One region of the Halodesulfovibrio marinisediminis DSM 17456 genome, then DNA from elsewhere that is predicted to be linked to it. Evidence: riboswitches for the same ligand, from Rfam matches in the RefSeq annotation. Region 1 holds a riboswitch; the other holds the start of a gene.

Evidence for each region. A riboswitch is a leader RNA that binds a small molecule or an ion and turns the genes downstream of it on or off. The one in region 1 is predicted to bind glycine.
Region 2: it holds a riboswitch for glycine, as region 1 does, so the genes downstream of both, BUR09_RS07665 (hypothetical protein) here and BUR09_RS08980 (alanine/glycine:cation symporter family protein) in region 1, are expected to answer to the same signal.

What each region holds. Positions count from the first base shown of each region.
Region 1 covers NZ_FSRG01000005.1:218,345-226,466, forward strand. The annotation lists gene BUR09_RS08950 (4Fe-4S dicluster domain-containing protein) at 1-701, shown strand, start outside; gene BUR09_RS08955 (cytochrome c3 family protein) at 717-1,160, shown strand; gene BUR09_RS08960 (hypothetical protein) at 1,479-1,922, opposite strand; gene BUR09_RS08965 (SAM-dependent methyltransferase) at 2,213-3,124, opposite strand; gene BUR09_RS08970 (class I SAM-dependent methyltransferase) at 3,885-4,478, shown strand; gene BUR09_RS08975 (hypothetical protein) at 4,507-4,743, shown strand; gene BUR09_RS08980 (alanine/glycine:cation symporter family protein) at 4,954-6,345, opposite strand; glycine riboswitch at 6,460-6,544, opposite strand; glycine riboswitch at 6,548-6,625, opposite strand; gene BUR09_RS08985 (Na+/H+ antiporter NhaC family protein) at 6,978-8,122, shown strand, end outside.
Region 2 covers NZ_FSRG01000004.1:714,681-722,802, forward strand. The annotation lists gene BUR09_RS07650 (AAA family ATPase) at 1-1,018, opposite strand, end outside; gene BUR09_RS16830 (hypothetical protein) at 1,086-1,253, opposite strand; gene BUR09_RS07655 (cytochrome c family protein) at 1,722-2,171, shown strand; gene BUR09_RS07660 (methyl-accepting chemotaxis protein) at 2,181-4,199, shown strand; gene BUR09_RS07665 (hypothetical protein) at 4,506-4,904, opposite strand; glycine riboswitch at 5,403-5,499, opposite strand; gene tgt (tRNA guanosine(34) transglycosylase Tgt) at 5,799-6,923, opposite strand; gene BUR09_RS07680 (SPFH domain-containing protein) at 7,075-7,998, opposite strand; gene BUR09_RS07685 (NfeD family protein) at 8,000-8,122, opposite strand, start outside.

The DNA.
Region 1 (8,122 bases):
GCGGGTGTCAGGTGGCCTGCAAGCAGTGGAAAGACCTTCCGGCAGAAGAAACCCGAAACGTGGGCTCTCACCAGAATCCGCAGGACCTTTCTTCAAAAACAATCCGTCTTGTACGCTTTAACGAAGTAAAAGAAGACGGAAAGCTTAAGTGGTTGTTCTTCCCTGAGCAGTGTCGTCACTGCATTGAGCCGCCATGCAAGTACATTGGCAACATGTATGCAAAAGGCGCTGTTAAACAGGATCCTACAACTGGCGCTGTTGTCATGACAGAAAAAACTGTTGGTATGAACCGTCTCGAAAGCTGGGAGCTCTGCCCGTACAATGTTCCGCGTCGTGATAAAGAAACCGGCATCTGGAACAAGTGCGACATGTGTATCAACCGCGTGACCAAAGGTATGCTTCCTGCTTGTGTGAAGAGCTGTCCTACCGGTACCATGAACTTTGGTGACCGTGACGAAATGCTTGCATTAGCGAAAGCACGTCTTGCGGAAGTGCAGAAGACCAACCCAAATGCGTATCTTGCAGATCCGGAACACGTTCGCGTGATCTATCTTTGTGAATCCGCACCTGAAAACTACCATAGCAACCTTGTTGCTTCCGCAGCACAGCATGAAACTCTGGTAGCGGCAGCGCCAAAAGCGAACCCCGTAACTCGTCGTGGCATGTTTAAAAGCGTGTTGGGCGGAAACGAAAAAGCATAATACAAGGGAGATAGCATGAAAAAAATATGTATCATTTGTCTGCTTTGTATTTGTGCAATCGCAACCGTTGCTTTTGCAGAAGAAGCAGTAACATCAGGGCCGGATGACATTGTTATTAACCGCGTTCAGGGTAATAGTGATCGTGATCTGTCCGTTACGTTTAATCACTCCAGCCACGAAGGGTATTCATGTAATACATGTCATCATAAGTGGAAGGATCCGGAAGCAAAACCTAAGTTCAGTGCTCCAGTAAAAGACACCAAGCCGCCAAAGGGCTGCGTGTCTTGTCATAACAACACTACACTGGAAAAAAGCAACAAATGGCGTTCTTACTTCCGTGCAATGCACAAAAAAGGCGTGCGTCCATCCTGTCTTTCCTGTCATCTCGAAGAGTTTGAGAACGACAAAGAAATGACCGGTTGCTACGAATCCGCATGTCACCCTGACGGACTTTACTAAGTCTTCAGTTAGTAATCTGTTAAAAAGAACTAAAGCCCCTTTCAGAGTTCTCTGTGAGGGGCTTTTTAATAGGAAGGGCTGTTCCAAATATGTTGGGACAGCCCTTTGATTTTAGAAAGGTAGTGGAGCGTAAGCCGCGAGGCTATGTAAGCAACGTGCTAATCTCGTGAGTAAAAGTTATTGGAGATTTTTAGGAACCTTTTTGAAAAGCAGTAGCTGTTCTCGAGGAACGAGATTACAGATAGCGACAGTGTAACAGGTTCTTAAAGCCCCGCCTGAGGCAGTGAAAAAGCACTTCATACCTGCCGAGATCTCTCGCTAAGCAAGATAGCCGTTATCTGGCATGACGGTAATAGTTTCAGATTCGATACCGTCTTGCAGAGTGATAGTGAGGTCGTGCGGCAGTGGAGCTTTTCCTGTGCTGTCGGAGCAGGGGGTCCCCTCTTTGTTGAAGTAGAGGGTGAAACTCGAGATTGTGATGCTTCCTTGTAGTCGGTAGATATCGTCAGTGCCTGGAATTTGGAGAATGTTTTCCGGCGAGTGTTCGAACAGGAAGTATCCTATGTTCTGACGGCTTTGTAAGCCGTAAGTTTTGCCGTAGGACTGGGAGAAGGTTTGGGCTTGTCGGATATGCATGCGCAGAATGTCTGCCGCGCCTGAAAGGCTCTTGTCATCAGGCGTAAGTTTAGAGAGGGCAACAGTGGTAATGAGCCCAGCGAGAATGAGAATTAGTAAGATTTGTGGCAGGGTGAAAACATGCATGCACGTCTCCTGTTATCACAGAGTGTTGTCTATATATGCCCGTTTTTCCTTCCTAGATATTGATATGGTTGTGTAAAAGCTAACCCGTGACACCTGTCCCATTGTGTCTGGTTTAGCCAGCCTGTATCTTTTGAGTAAAATTTTCTAGGCCATCATGCAACAGTTTTGCTTTATTCTATGACAATCGATACGACATGAAAATAAAAAACCCGCTACAGCAATGGAGAGTGCTGCAGCGGATTTTTGTATTTATCGGATTATAATGAGAAAGTACGTACAAGAAGTGCTTGCTATTTGCTCCACTCTTCCAGTTTTACCCATGTGACCTCGTGCTTGTTGCATGAGAGGTGAATGATCTTAGAGTTTGGGATTTTCTTGAATTTTTCAAGTGTCTCGTAATCAGTTTCACCTTGGAACTTGATGGTGCAGGCAAAGTTGCGGCACTCGCCGTGCTCAAGCCATCGTTGAACAAGGTTGTAGAGGCGTTCCGGATAGCAGATAACATCACTGAAGAGCCAGTCGATCTTGCCTGCATGGCGTGGATCAAGACCGAACGCGCTGCCAGTGCAGAAGTTGACGTTCGGCATAGAGCCGATTCGTGGATGAATTTCTGCTTTGTCTACACTGAATACATGCGCACCGGTGTTCGCAATAACCCATGTCCAGCCGCCCGGGCAGCTGCCAAGATCAAGGCAAAGCTCACCTTTTTTCGGACTGCGTTCCAGAAGGGTGAAGATCTCCCAAAGTTTAAGGTACGCGCGTGTTGGAGAGGTCTCTTTGTCTTCTACAAAGTTTAACTCACCATCAGGGTACGGGCTTGTACAACGGCTTGCAGCAATAATGGTATCAGGTTCCCAGAGTGTCCATGAACCTAACGGGGCAGTTGGCTTAGGTGTACCATATTCAATTCGTTTTGCAGAAACATGGGGCAATTTGGCTTGAATGAGTTTTGCCCTGCGATGGTTGTCTACGCTGTGCAGCCACCAGTTTCGTTGAATGGCTTTAAGCTGTTTTGCGCCGTCACCGATTGAAGATATCGGGATTTCAACAGGGTTTAACCAGATGTTTTGTGCCCAGATGGTCTTTTGTACGCCTCCCTTAGCGATAAAAAGACGACCTTTATGGGCAACAATATTGGTGAGCTCTTTTTCAAGCTCTTTTTCAAAGCCGCGAGGGGCAAGGTAAATTGTAGTATTATTCATTGTATCCAAGTACCGTTTTCTGCAATTTTATGGCGTTCAGCCAGAACGATATGCGGTGTACCTTAATGGTGCCGGATAGGGCAAGAACGAGAATGAACCAAAAACACATCGGATAAACAATGTGTTCTGTAATGTTTTGTATTTATTGCCTACTTTCTTGTTTGCATGATTTTAATCAATAGGCACAAAAAAAACGAGAAGCGCCTGCTCTGCACTTCTCGTTCTTTTTATTCCCGTCCGGTCAACTGTTTCTGCTCTAAACAGTTGCTGGAGCTCAAGGGATGAGGATGAAATTTATGTATCACGCGTTGCGCGTGTTCTTTTTTTAGGGGGGCGGCATGCCTGCCGCCCCAACGGGAGTAGGTGTTTCAGTCGTCTACTTTTAAAGAGGTGTGCGTTTAACGCATCTTTAGCTGTTAACGATACATGATCGTTAGATGGATACTTTTTATTGCTCTCTATGTTAACAATCACGGAGTGTGATGTGATTGGTTTCGTCTGTTGTATTCTTTATAGCAGAGAGCGTGCCAAAAGTTTGAAGTTAATAAAAACAGTGTGTTGCTAGGTGAAAACGGTTCATTGATTGTGCAACTTGTGCAATAAGTTGTGTGCACAAGTTGACCATTTTTGCACATCTTGCATGTTTTGTGATGAGGACTTGTGTGGGCTTATTGCCATGTTGTGATTCTTTTTGAGTTCACGTAGTTTTCCCGGGACAGAAAAAATTGATCATACGTGATCGTAGTACGCAGGAGAAAATATGCGCCCTAGGCACATTCCTTCTATATTACAGTTTACAAAATTAATTTGGCAGCAGTTTGCCGCAAGCTGGGAAGAGGCTGGAACCAAAGCCATTGTTGTCGACGGTACTGTCGGCAATGGGCACGATACGCTGTTTTTAGCAAAACTTGTCGGTGAAAAAGGACAGGTGTATGGCTTTGATGTTCAGGAGTCAGGTCTTACAAATGCGCAGGAGCGTCTTGAAAAGGCAGACATTGCAGAGCGTGTTACATTGTTCCATGCAGGGCATGAGACTGTAGCGGAAAACCTGCCTGATGGAACCGCAGTTACAGGCGCTATGTATAACCTCGGGTACCTTCCGGGGAGTGATCATGCTGTTATCACGCGTGCAAAAACAACGATTGCTTCTTTGGAAGCGTTGTTGCCTGTGTTAACATCAAATGGTGTCGTTACGGTACATATATACACAGGGCACGAAGGCGGTACGGCAGAAGGCGACGCGATTCAGGCGTGGGCTGCTACGCTTCCTTGGAAAGAGTTTCGCGTGGGACGATATGATTTCCCGAATAAAGAGTTAAACAAAGAACACTTGCTCATTATCGAGAAGCTTTAGCAAATTTTTAGATTTGAAGGGGCAGGGTATGTCTGAAGAAAAAGTATGGCCGGATAAAACAGATTCTGACCTGTGGGAAGAAGTGCGGGCTGCTATGATTGAAAAATATGGTGACCGCTTTGATGATGAGCTTATGCGTAAAGCATTTGATTCGACGTGTGAGTATTTCGAGGACTATGTCCCCCGTAGCCGTTTCTTTAAAAGAGCAATTATGAACTGTGTTTGGGAGCGACCTATTATCTCCAAGGAGCAACAAGTTTATTAGTTGTTGTCTGTTGGTATAACGCTTTTAGTTGGCGGCAGTCATAAATCGTTACGTAAAAAAACAGGGATGCATTCGCAATTGCGAGTGCATCCCTGTCGTATTTTTGAGAACAGCATCAAGTTGACAAGAATAGCCTATAAGAAAGCAAAAGAGTAGAGGGCAATAGACTTGAGCAATGTGTCCGAGGTGCTGCCTCAAAAATGTTATTAATTAGATTTCGGTAAGAACAGCATCAGCTGATGCATTCTCAGTGCTTTCTTTTGCGAAGAATTCACGAGTTTCGTTTACTACTACGCTGGAAAGACCGAGCAGGCCGATAAGGTTCGGGATAGCCATGAGGCCGTTCACGATGTCTGCAAGAATCCAGATAAGGTCAAGCTTGAGGAAGGCACCGCAAGCAATAAGACCAATGTAGATTAAACGGTATGGCTTGATTGCGTTAACACCGAAGAGGTATGCGGTGCAGCGTTCGCCGTAGTAGTTCCAACCGATGATGGTGGTGAAGGCAAAGAACATGAGGCCGATGGTAACAGCGTATTTGCCGATGTCACTGCCGAGGCCCATTGCGAATGCAGAGTTAGTCATAGCTGCACCTGCAAGACCTGGAGTGTTCCAAGCGCCGGTGAGAACGAGCACGATACCTGTCATGGTACATACGATAATGGTATCGAAGAATGTACCAGTCATTGCGATAAGACCCTGACGTACACAGGAGTCAGTCTGTGCTGCCGCAGCTGCGATAGGTGCGGAACCGAGACCGGATTCGTTGGAGAATACACCGCGTGCAACACCGTTACGCATTACCATAAGCATGGTAACACCAGTTGCACCACCGAAGGCTGCGGTCGGATTGAACGCGCTATCGATAATAAGGCTGATTACAGCAGGGATCTCTGAAAGGTTCAGTAAAATAACTGCAAGGGAAGTGATGATGTAGATAGCTGCCATTAAAGGAACAATGCGGCTAGCTACAGCTGCGATAGAGCGGATACCACCAAGAGTAACAGCAGCAACAAGGGTGGTAAGAATTACAGCAGTAAGCCAGATCGGAGCATCAAAGGTGAGCCTTGCTGCGTCAGCAATAGCGTTAACCTGTGCAAATGTACCGATACCGAAGAAAGCAACACCGATACCGAAGAGCGCAAACATACGTGCGAGCAGCTTGTTGTTAAGGCCGCGCTCAAGGTAATACATCGGGCCACCAGCCATCTGACCGTTTTCGTCAACTACACGGTATTTGATGGCAAGCAGTGCTTCTGCATACTTGGTTGCCATGCCGAAGAATGCTGCAATCCACATCCAGAAAAGTGCACCCGGGCCGCCAGCTGCGATAGCAGTAGCAACACCAACAATGTTACCTGTACCGATGGTAGCGGAAAGAGCCGTACACAAAGCTGCAAACGGAGTAACGTCACCAGTTTTGCTGGATATTTTGCGTGAAGAAGGTGCGAATACGAGCTTCAAAGCCTTTGGAAGGTGCACAACCTGTAAAGCATTGAGGCGTAAAGTAAGGAAAAGCCCTGTTCCTACAAGCAGAATAAGAAGAGGTGGTCCCCATACGAGGGAATCAATAGTGTTGAGCAGATTAGTGATATTTTGCATCTCGTCTCCTAAAAAATGAATTAATCAGGATGGATGAGATGAGTCTCTGAGCGGGCGGGAATAGCTTGCGCAGCCACAGGCAATAAAAATAGTACTGCCTGTGCTGTAACACCACTCTGTCCTTGGTACCTGAGAGTTTCACCTTGCACAGCAAGGCTTGCTCCTTCGGTGCTCCGCAACATGCGAAGTCTCTCCAGAGGCTCGTCGGGAAGCAGTCCTTTTGCCTGAAAGATTTACTTCTTCGGCGGTGCCTTGCGGCACTCTCTCCTGCAACCGTCATCCGAAATTGTGAAATGGCTGTTTATATAACCAAGTAGCATTTGGCAAGAGGAAACGCCTGAAAAAGTAAAGTATGTACTCTATTTCAAGAAATCTAAATAAGCAGAAAAAATAATTTCACTATATGTAAATTAAGTGAATTAATCGTAAAAACAACTGGTTATTGTATAAAAAATGGCTTTTTTGACAAAAATGTGAGTAGACAGATTTTTAAAGTGCGTCTAAGACAGGCTCATCAGTTGTCGAGAGGTCTTTGTTCATTATGAATGAGGGCACAATCAATATTGTCCATTTTTGTAAAAACAGGCGATATTGAATGCATAAATTGTTGTAGTAATAAGGAAATTGAAGAAATGAGTTTGTTAGAGAAGACGCACACAACAGAGGCTCCGCAGAGCAACGGTATTGCTTTGCTCCCCCTTCTAATTTTTCTGGTGCTTTTTATCGGCACAGGCTCTGTCTTGATGATGTCTGGTGTGTCCATGGCGTTTTATCAGCTTTCAGCAACAGTTGCCATCATTCCGGGAATCATTGTTGCACTGTGGATGGGTAAAGAATGTCTTGAAGAAAAAATTACCATCTTCCTGAAAGGCGCTGGCGACATCAACATTATGACCATGTGTATCATTTACTTGCTTGCTGGTGGTTTTGCTGCTGTAGCAAAAGCCGTTGGCGGTGTAGATGCTACTGTAAACATGGGGCTTTCTTTAGTTCCTGCATCACTTGTTTTGCCTGGTTTGTTTGTTATTGCAGCATTTGTTGCTACTGCAATGGGTACCTCTATGGGAACTATCGCAGCGATCGGCCCTATTGCTGCTGGTGTTGCTGCTCATTCTGATATGTCGATTGCTCTGCTCATGGGCGCCGTAGTCGGTGGTGCAATGTTCGGTGATAACCTCTCCATGATCTCAGACACTACTATTGCTGCTACCCGTACCCAGGGCTGTAACATGCGTGACAAGTTCCGCATGAACCTGCTTATTGCGCTCCCAGCTGCTATTGCAACTATTGCGCTTTACTCTATCTCTGGTTCCACCGGTTCTGTTGCAAATCCTGGTGACTGGCAGTTTGTTAAGGTAGTACCATACCTTGCTATCCTTGGCTTAGCTGTAGCTGGCGTGAACGTATTCATCGTTCTTACTTCTGGTATTGTGCTCGCTGGTGCTGTTGGTCTTGCAACAATGTCTGACTACGCGCTGCTTACTTTCAGCCAGGATATCTACAGCGGTTTTGTGGGTATGCACGAGATTCTCGTTCTTTCCATTCTTGTGGGTGGTCTCGGCGAACTTATTCGTCATAACGGTGGCCTTACATGGCTGGTAAATAAAATTGGCGACATCGCTAAGCGCTTCAGCAAGACTGAAGAGAGTAAAAAAGCTGGTGAATTTAGCATCGCCGCTTTGGCAGCTCTTGCTGACGGATGTATTGCAAACAACACCGTTGCCATCATCCTTTCTGGTGGCATGGCGAAAGAGATCGCAAAACGTAGCGGTATTTC
Region 2 (8,122 bases), on a different contig from region 1:
CGTTGATAGCAATGAAAGTTCCCTTTTGATCGTCCGGCAGGCATGTGATGCAGTCTACACCAATGGTTTTCTCCATTTCAAATTTTGAGAGCGTATTACCGGAAATACATCCGTTAAGTACCAAGGACAGTTTGCAGAAGTTTTCAAAACCGCCTGCCGTGATGGTTTGTACAAAACGCTTGGCACTTCCCATACAAGGTTTTGTAGGCATTGTTATAAGCAGGCTGTCGTCAGCCATTTCCATTACTCTGTACAGACCGGCATCAACCCTGCTTCCCATATCAATAACAACTGTTCTAAAGGCATCTGCGGCGGCTATGATCATGGCGGAAACTGTTTCTGGAACAACACTTCCTGTTCCCAAAGTCACTTCAGGCGCTACTAGTGCCAGTATTCCGCTACTGTGATGATACATGGCGCTTTTCATATATGATGCATTCATTAATTCAATTTCTTTTGCAGCATGCCTTCTGTCCCGTTTACATGGTGTGTTTAGAAAGGTTGCCACGTCTCCATACGGTCTGGAAAAATCAAGCAGACCGACTTGCTTGCCCTCTTTTGCAAAGCACGCTGCAAGGTTTACAGCAACAGAGGTTGTTCCTGAACCGCCTCGTGCACCCATAACGGCAATTACTTTTGAACGATGAGCTTTGCTTGGATCGACAGCTCGGCTTGTAAGATAGTCTTCCAGTGCCCGTTGCAAAATAAGTTTGCTCACGGGATAGCTGAAGAAGTCCCGTGCTCCAGAAATAAGTGCTTCGTGCTTATTGCCTTCTGTGTATTGTGATGCACAAACATACACTGCACCGTAGTTGTGTTTTTTTGCCTCGATAATACGATCTTTAATTTCATTAGAATATGTTGTGCAGCCGATAACAAGAACTTCTGGCTTGGTAAGCTGAAGTGTGTTTATCAGATGTGTAAAGTGTATTTCACACAGCATATTATGTAGAGCACCTGCAATAGTCGGATCACTGGCTTCTAATTTTATGTATAGAGCTTCTTCAATTGTAGGCATGAATTCCTCCGCTTACTCCTATAGGCAAGTAAGTAATGCAATTTCAGCTATGTGAATGATCGTTTTTTTAATCTACGTTCTTTTCTTCAATACTTATTTTTTCTGCCTTAGGAATGTCGTTTGGTGTCGTGTCTACCAGAATACGCCATACGCCTATTGCAAACGTTATACAGATTATAACGAGCAAGATGTTTCGTACTGTACGCGATTCAGAAACTTTAAGATCTTGAACCATTTATTATTCCCCAAAGTAAAATGGATATTGTTTTTATGCACGGTTGGTAAAGTGAGTGTCTTAGTTTCTCCACTAGCAGTGTAATATGTGAGTGCAGCAAGAACATATGATATTGAAAAAAGTATATTCTTATTGTGTAGATGCGTTTTGAATCTGTAGTGGCATTTATGTATGTATATGATCATGCAAATGCCGTGTTGCTGTTTTGCTAATTTGTTTGCCTTTGTTTATTTTATCTAATAAAAAAAGTATGTTGTGAGTGTTTGTGGCAGGTTGAATGCTCAGCCAGTTTTTAATCTGTCGTATTGTCTTTTTTGTAAAAAGTTAAAGAAATAGCAATGTAAACCGATGGGGTATAGAAGAGGTTCCTTATAAAAAAGGAAATACGTGGGTGTTGTCGTGAAGAGTGTTCGGGCAAGCGTACGAGGGATGTACGCTTATACTCTTCCAAAAAGGGAGAAAGAAATTATGCAAAACCAGAGAGTCTTTCTTGTTGCTCTCGTATTGGTTCTGTGTGTGCCATGCATTGCTTTCGCAGCTAAGTTTGTGGGTTCGGCTGCATGTGGTGAATGTCATGAAGCAGAGCACAGTCGTTTTATGCAATACTCTAAAAAAGCAAAATCGTGGGAGAGTATTGTGGTTATGGCGCCAAAACTTACAAAGGCAGAGCAACAAGAGTGCTACGAATGTCATACGACAGGGTACAAGCAAGGGGGATTTGTTAGCTACGAAGAGACTCCGGAACTTTCAGATGTAGGGTGTGAAACATGTCATGGACCTGGTGCGGCACATGCTGAAGACGGCGATCCTGATTTAATCAAGCGTAAGCCTGATCCAAAAGATTGCACGGTATGCCATAGCGCTGCTCGTGTGAACGATTTTGGGTTTAAACCGCTTGTAAACAGTGGTGCACACTAGGAGGACATAATGTCGATACGGACTTCGTTAGGTGCGAAGATTTCGCTCTTAATTACCTTTATTTCGTTTGTTGTGTTCGCCGTTCTGATAGGCACTTCCACCTATTTGCAGCATGATGGAATGCTGGAACAACTGAGTCAGTCTTTGACGCAGACATCGCAACTGGTACAGGAAGCTATCGAGCGTCCGATGGTTGTCGGTAACGATGAAGGGACAACGGGAGAATTTGTTCGCCTCGGGAAAGAGTATCCTGATATGAAAGTTCATCTTGCAGATTTTGCAGGTGAAGTCACATATTCAACACAAGAGGCTGACATTGATAAGCAGATAGCAGAACTATTACCTATTGATGGTTTTGCGGATGTGTCAAAACGAGCATTAAAACAGCCTGTAAAAGAGAATCTGATTGTGAGCGGTGGCGACAGTCCTGTTTTTGTCAGAGTTATCTCAATTCCAAACGCGCCCTCCTGTAAGCACTGTCACGGTGCATCAAAACCAATTCTCGGACAGCTAGTTATTACGAAAGACATCTCAGGGGCTATGGATACAATCGCGTTGCAAATGTATGAGAACATCGCGATTTCATTTGCCGGACTTCTTGTTCTCGTCCTGAGTGTTGTGTTCTTCATTCGTAAAGTAGTTATTCGTCCTATTGAACAGATTGCTTCTTCTTCAGATGCCATTAGTAATGGTGATTTTAACGCACATTTCTTGGTGAACAGTGAAGACGAGCTTGGTAATTTGTCTAAAAACCTTGGTGCAATGGTTGATAAGCTCAAGGTTGAACTTGGTTTCTCCAAGGGCGTTTTGCGCGGCATGACGGCACCTATTCTTATCTGTGATGTTGACCGCAAGGTTACTTCGACAAACCAGCAAGCAATTGATTTGATGGGGATTGCTGGAACGCCGGTTGATTACAAGGGTGTTGCGGTCTCTGATTTTGTTGTTAACGATCCATGTTGTGATCGCATTATTAGTGATGTGATGACATCGCACAGACCTTCTACCGGTAATGAAGGTGTCTTGGAAAACTTTGCAGGTGAAGAACTCACCCTTATTTTTGATGCCGCGCCTATCTATGATCTGGATGGCAAGATGCTTGGTGTGTTTGTGATGATTACAGACATGACGACCATGCGTAGGCAACAAAGCAGAGTTGAAGAACAGAACGAGAAGATTACTCAGGCCGCAAATTCTGCACGTGCCATTTCAGAACAGGTATCTTCTGCTTCTGAAGAGCTTGCGGCGCAGATACGACAGTCGAGTAACGGTGCTGATGAACAGCAGAAGCTTACAGGTGAATCCGCAAGTGCCATGACGCAGATGAATGCATCTGTTCTTGAGGTTGCCCGTAACGCATCGGATGCAGCCGAACTAGCAGCATCGACACAGGAAAAAGCTGTTGAAGGTGGTCAGGTTGTTGATCAGGCAGTGGAGAGAATTCATGCTGTTGCTGACCAAGCTCAGGCTTTGAAAGAAGAGATGACTGTACTCGGTCGTCGTGCAGATGGTATTGGTCAGATTATTACCGTGATTGAAGATATTGCAGACCAGACAAACTTGCTTGCATTAAACGCCGCTATTGAAGCTGCTCGAGCAGGTGATGCGGGCCGCGGTTTTGCTGTTGTTGCGGATGAAGTGCGCAAACTTGCAGAAAAGACAATGAATGCTACTCGCGAAGTTGTTGAGTATGTAAGTGCAATTCAGACAAGCACACAGCAGAACGTTGAGGCTACAGAACGAGCTGTAGAGCTTGTGGATGATTCTACCGAGCTTGCAACCCGTTCTGGTGAGGCATTAAAATCAATTATGAAAATGGTTGAAGCAACTGCTGATCAGGTTCGTGCAATTGCTACTGCATCAGAAGAGCAGTCTGCTGCAAGTGAACAGATTAATAGTTCTGTTACGGTAATTAATGACATCTCTGAACAGACAGCTGCTGCCATGACAGAATCTACTGTAGCGGTAGAATCGGTTGCACAGCTTGCACAGGATTTGAATGGTATTATTGAGAATATGCGTTCCTAGGCTGAGCTAGCTATAGCAATTGTATAGGAAAAGAAGAAAGGGCAGAGCAATGACTCTGCCCTTTTTTTGTCTTATGTAGTTAGCTTCTATCGTTAATCATTCATTGATATTGTTTGATCAAGCTGTAGGAAGAAGAACTTTTCTGTGTACTCAAGGTGAAATGAAAAAGGATGAAGCAGATGCTTCATCCTTTTTCCGTGATTTCTTTTGGTAGACCGCTAATAGGTGCTTTGTTTGTTTTGGGATGCAGGGGGTACCTACCCCTGTTTGTTAAGGTCCGGCTGACAAACTTACCTTAGCGAAATGTTAGAATGCCTTTGACGCAACAGGTCTGCTGGCTGGTTGCTTGAAAGCAGATCCCCCTTTCTGATTGTTGAGAATTGCTTGAAATGCTTGATCCCGTTTGGCAGCTCTGTTGATGAATTCGTCAGCGATTTTTGTAGGTCCGTTGCATTCGTTTACGAGGTAGTGTTGCAGGTGTTCAGCTTTGGAGAAACTGAGTGCCCCGTGCAGGGTGCGTCTGCTAGGATAGTTGATATGGAATGTTGAAGAGAGGATGAATTTACCGATTGAGGTTTTGTACAGCTTCAGCTCCCACCAGTTTGGTGTCACGCCCATCAATTCTCTGTCATCAAGGCTCACAAGCAATTCACCTGTAAATACTAGGTCTTCTTTGCCATTTCTTTTCAAGGAAACTGTTTGCATAGTAAGCTCCTGTGAAGATAATTTTTTATATTGGGTGCAGTGTAACGGCAGAAAAAATTGATAAAAACAAAACGCTATTAATAGCTTCAGATAGTGCCATAAAAAAAGAGTACTATGAAAGTGTAGTGCTTTTTTTATGGCGGGGTAGCAATGATAATGTTTGTTGCACTGCAAGATACCAAATAAAGGGGGGAGGAGTGTGGCGAAGAAGGGAAGAAAATATGAAGGAAAAAAAGCGGATGTTATAAAAATGCAGATGCGCCGGAACTTACAGCTCCGGCGCATCGCAACCACAACAACAAACCAGTCAGGAGGGGAATCTATATTCCCCCATATATGTATCGCACATAGGCGATTACAAACGTAATCAAATGCTCCCAGTTTGCAGGCTGATATGCATAGAAACAAAAAAAGCCCGCATTAGCGGTGCCTAAATAAGAAACACGGGGCGACTGGAAAGAGGGAAAGAGGACGCAAGAAAACGCAATAATGGTTTTATGGGTCCACTCTGTCCTTTTACCTGAGAGTTTCACTGCACTGGGAAAGCAGTTTGCTCCTTCGGTGCTCCTTGCGGAGTCTCTCCAGAGGCTCGTCCGAGCAGCAGTCCTTTTGCCTGAAAGAGTTACATCTTCGGCGCCGTTTCTTTTTTTGGGGAAAAAAAGACGGTCTCTCCTGCTACCTTCAACCGAGATCCATATGTTGAGGCAGATTTCTGTTTATCGTGAGCAGATATAAAACGCAATAAAAAATACACCGCAGCGGTTGAATTTCTTATATTACTTAGGAAAAAAAATAATTTTCACATATATGGAATAAAAAAACGCCCTGTACATGGTGAACAGGACGTATTTTATTATGTTTTTTGCAGCGTAACTGCAATGTATCGCTTTGTAGTTATACGACTTCGTTAGGATAAATAGCTTCGTAAGACTTTTTGTACTCTGCAAATCTACCTTCACGAATAGCCTTACGTGCTCCACGAACAGTGTCGAGGAAGTAGGTAAGGTTGTGGATAGAGTTCAGACGGAAAGAGAGCAGCTCTTTTGCCTGGAACAGATGACGCAAGTACGCACGGGAGAATGTGCGGCAAGTGTAACAGTTACAGTTCGGATCAAGCGGTCCGTCATCTTCGGCATACTCTTTGCGCTTGATGCTGATTTTACCCTGTGAGGTGTAGAGAGTGCCGTTACGTGCGTTACGGGTAGGCAGAACGCAGTCGAACATATCAATGCCGGCGTTAATACCGTTGATAATGTCGAGCGGGGTACCGACGCCCATAAGGTAGCGTGGTTTGTCTTTTGGAAGCAGAGGAGCGGAATGGTATAAGATTTCCATCATCTTCTCTTTGCTTTCACCAACAGACAGACCGCCAAGTGCGAAGCCGTCGAAATCTTCAGAGGTCAGCTGTGCAATGGAGCGTTCACGTAAGTCTTTGAAGAAGCCGCCCTGTGTGATAGCGAAGAGAAGGTTGTCTCCGGCGCCACGAGGGTATTCTTCACGACAGCGTTTTGCCCAGCGGGTGGTCATTTCCAAGGAGCGGGCAGTGTATTCTTTGTCAGCGCCAAAGCCTACGCATTCATCCAGCACCATCATGATGTCAGAGTTCAGGTTGCGCTGAATCTGGATAACTTTTTCCGGTGTGAAAAGATGCTTGGAACCATCCAGATGGGAGCGGAAGGTGACGCCTTCTTCTTTGATTTTTCGTAAATCGCTGAGGCTGAATACCTGAAATCCGCCACTGTCCGTGAGGATTGGTTTGTTCCAGGAATTGAACTTTTGCAGACCGCCATGGCGTGCAACAAGATCGTCGCCCGGACGAAGGTATAAGTGGTAGGTGTTGCCGAGAATGATCTCAGCGCCAATATTGTTCAAGTCGTCAGGAGCAATGCCCTTAACGCTGCCTACCGTGCCCACAGGCATAAAGATAGGCGTCTGCACTACGCCGTGCGCAGTTTGCAGTTCACCTGTACGGGCAGCTCCGTCCGTTGCGTGTAATGTAAATTCTCCGATTTTTGCCATGGCGGCACTATACTCAGGAGCACACGCAAAGTCATCCCAAATTGTGTATCAAAAATTGGAGCCTAGTTTTTAATATAACAGACTGAAATGCAAAAGGCTGCTTCTGGTTATAGAAATCAGAAGCAGCCTTAAGAAGGTAGGAGGACAAACGTTATTTTTGGAGTTTAACGTTGTTTAAAATTTCAGTGGCAGAAGCGACCATGCCGCCTACGTTTGCCATGTCGGCCGGAACGATCATGGTATTTGATTTCTCAGCCATTTTACCGAACTCGTTAATGAACTGTTCTGCAATTTTCAGCTTAGCAGCTTCAGCACCGCCCGGTGCAGCCATAGCATCTGCAATCATGGTTATACCTTTTGCAGTAGCTTCTGCAATAAGCATGATTTCTTCAGCTTGACCGGCTGCTTCGTTAATTTTTTTCTGCTTTTCACCTTCAGAAAGTTCAATTGCTTCCTGTTTTAAGCCTTCTGCACGGTTGATACGGGACTGTCTGTCGCCTTCAGAACTTGCGATTTCTGCACGTTTTTCGCGTTCAGCTTTCATTTGTTGTTCCATGGCATGCATTACAGTTTCAGGAGGTGTGATGTCCTGAATTTCGTAGCGCATAACTTTGATGCCCCATTCGCGTGCAGCTTCGTCAATAGCACTCACAACCGCGGCGTTGATGCTGTCACGTTCTTCAAAGGTTTTATCAAGGCTGATTTTACCGATAGCAGAGCGCAGGGAAGTTTGTGCCAATTGACCTGCCGCAAGGTAGTAGTCGTTTACGCCGTAGCAGGATTTCATAACATCTTGTACCTGAATGTAGAGGACACCGTCGATTTCAACCACAACGTTGTCGCTGGTAATGCAGGACTGAGATGGGATGTTTAAGATCTCTTCTTTGGTAGAGCGGCGGTAGGCTACCTTGTCTACAAAAGGAATGAGGATATGCAGACCGGCTTCAAGGGTTTTGGAGTACTTACCTAATCGTTCAATAACGTAGGAGCTTCTTTGTGGCACGACAACAGCCGTTTTAATCAGCGTAATGAGAACAAGAACGGCGATAACAATAGAGGTGATAAGACTGGTCATGTTAATCCTTTTTAACAATGAAAGTATTGGGGTCAGATTCTTTGCGGGCGAGAATGGTTACAGTAGAACCGGAAGGAATAGCTTCGTCTGCCTCGGCGTTCCAGAATGTACCCTGATATTTTAC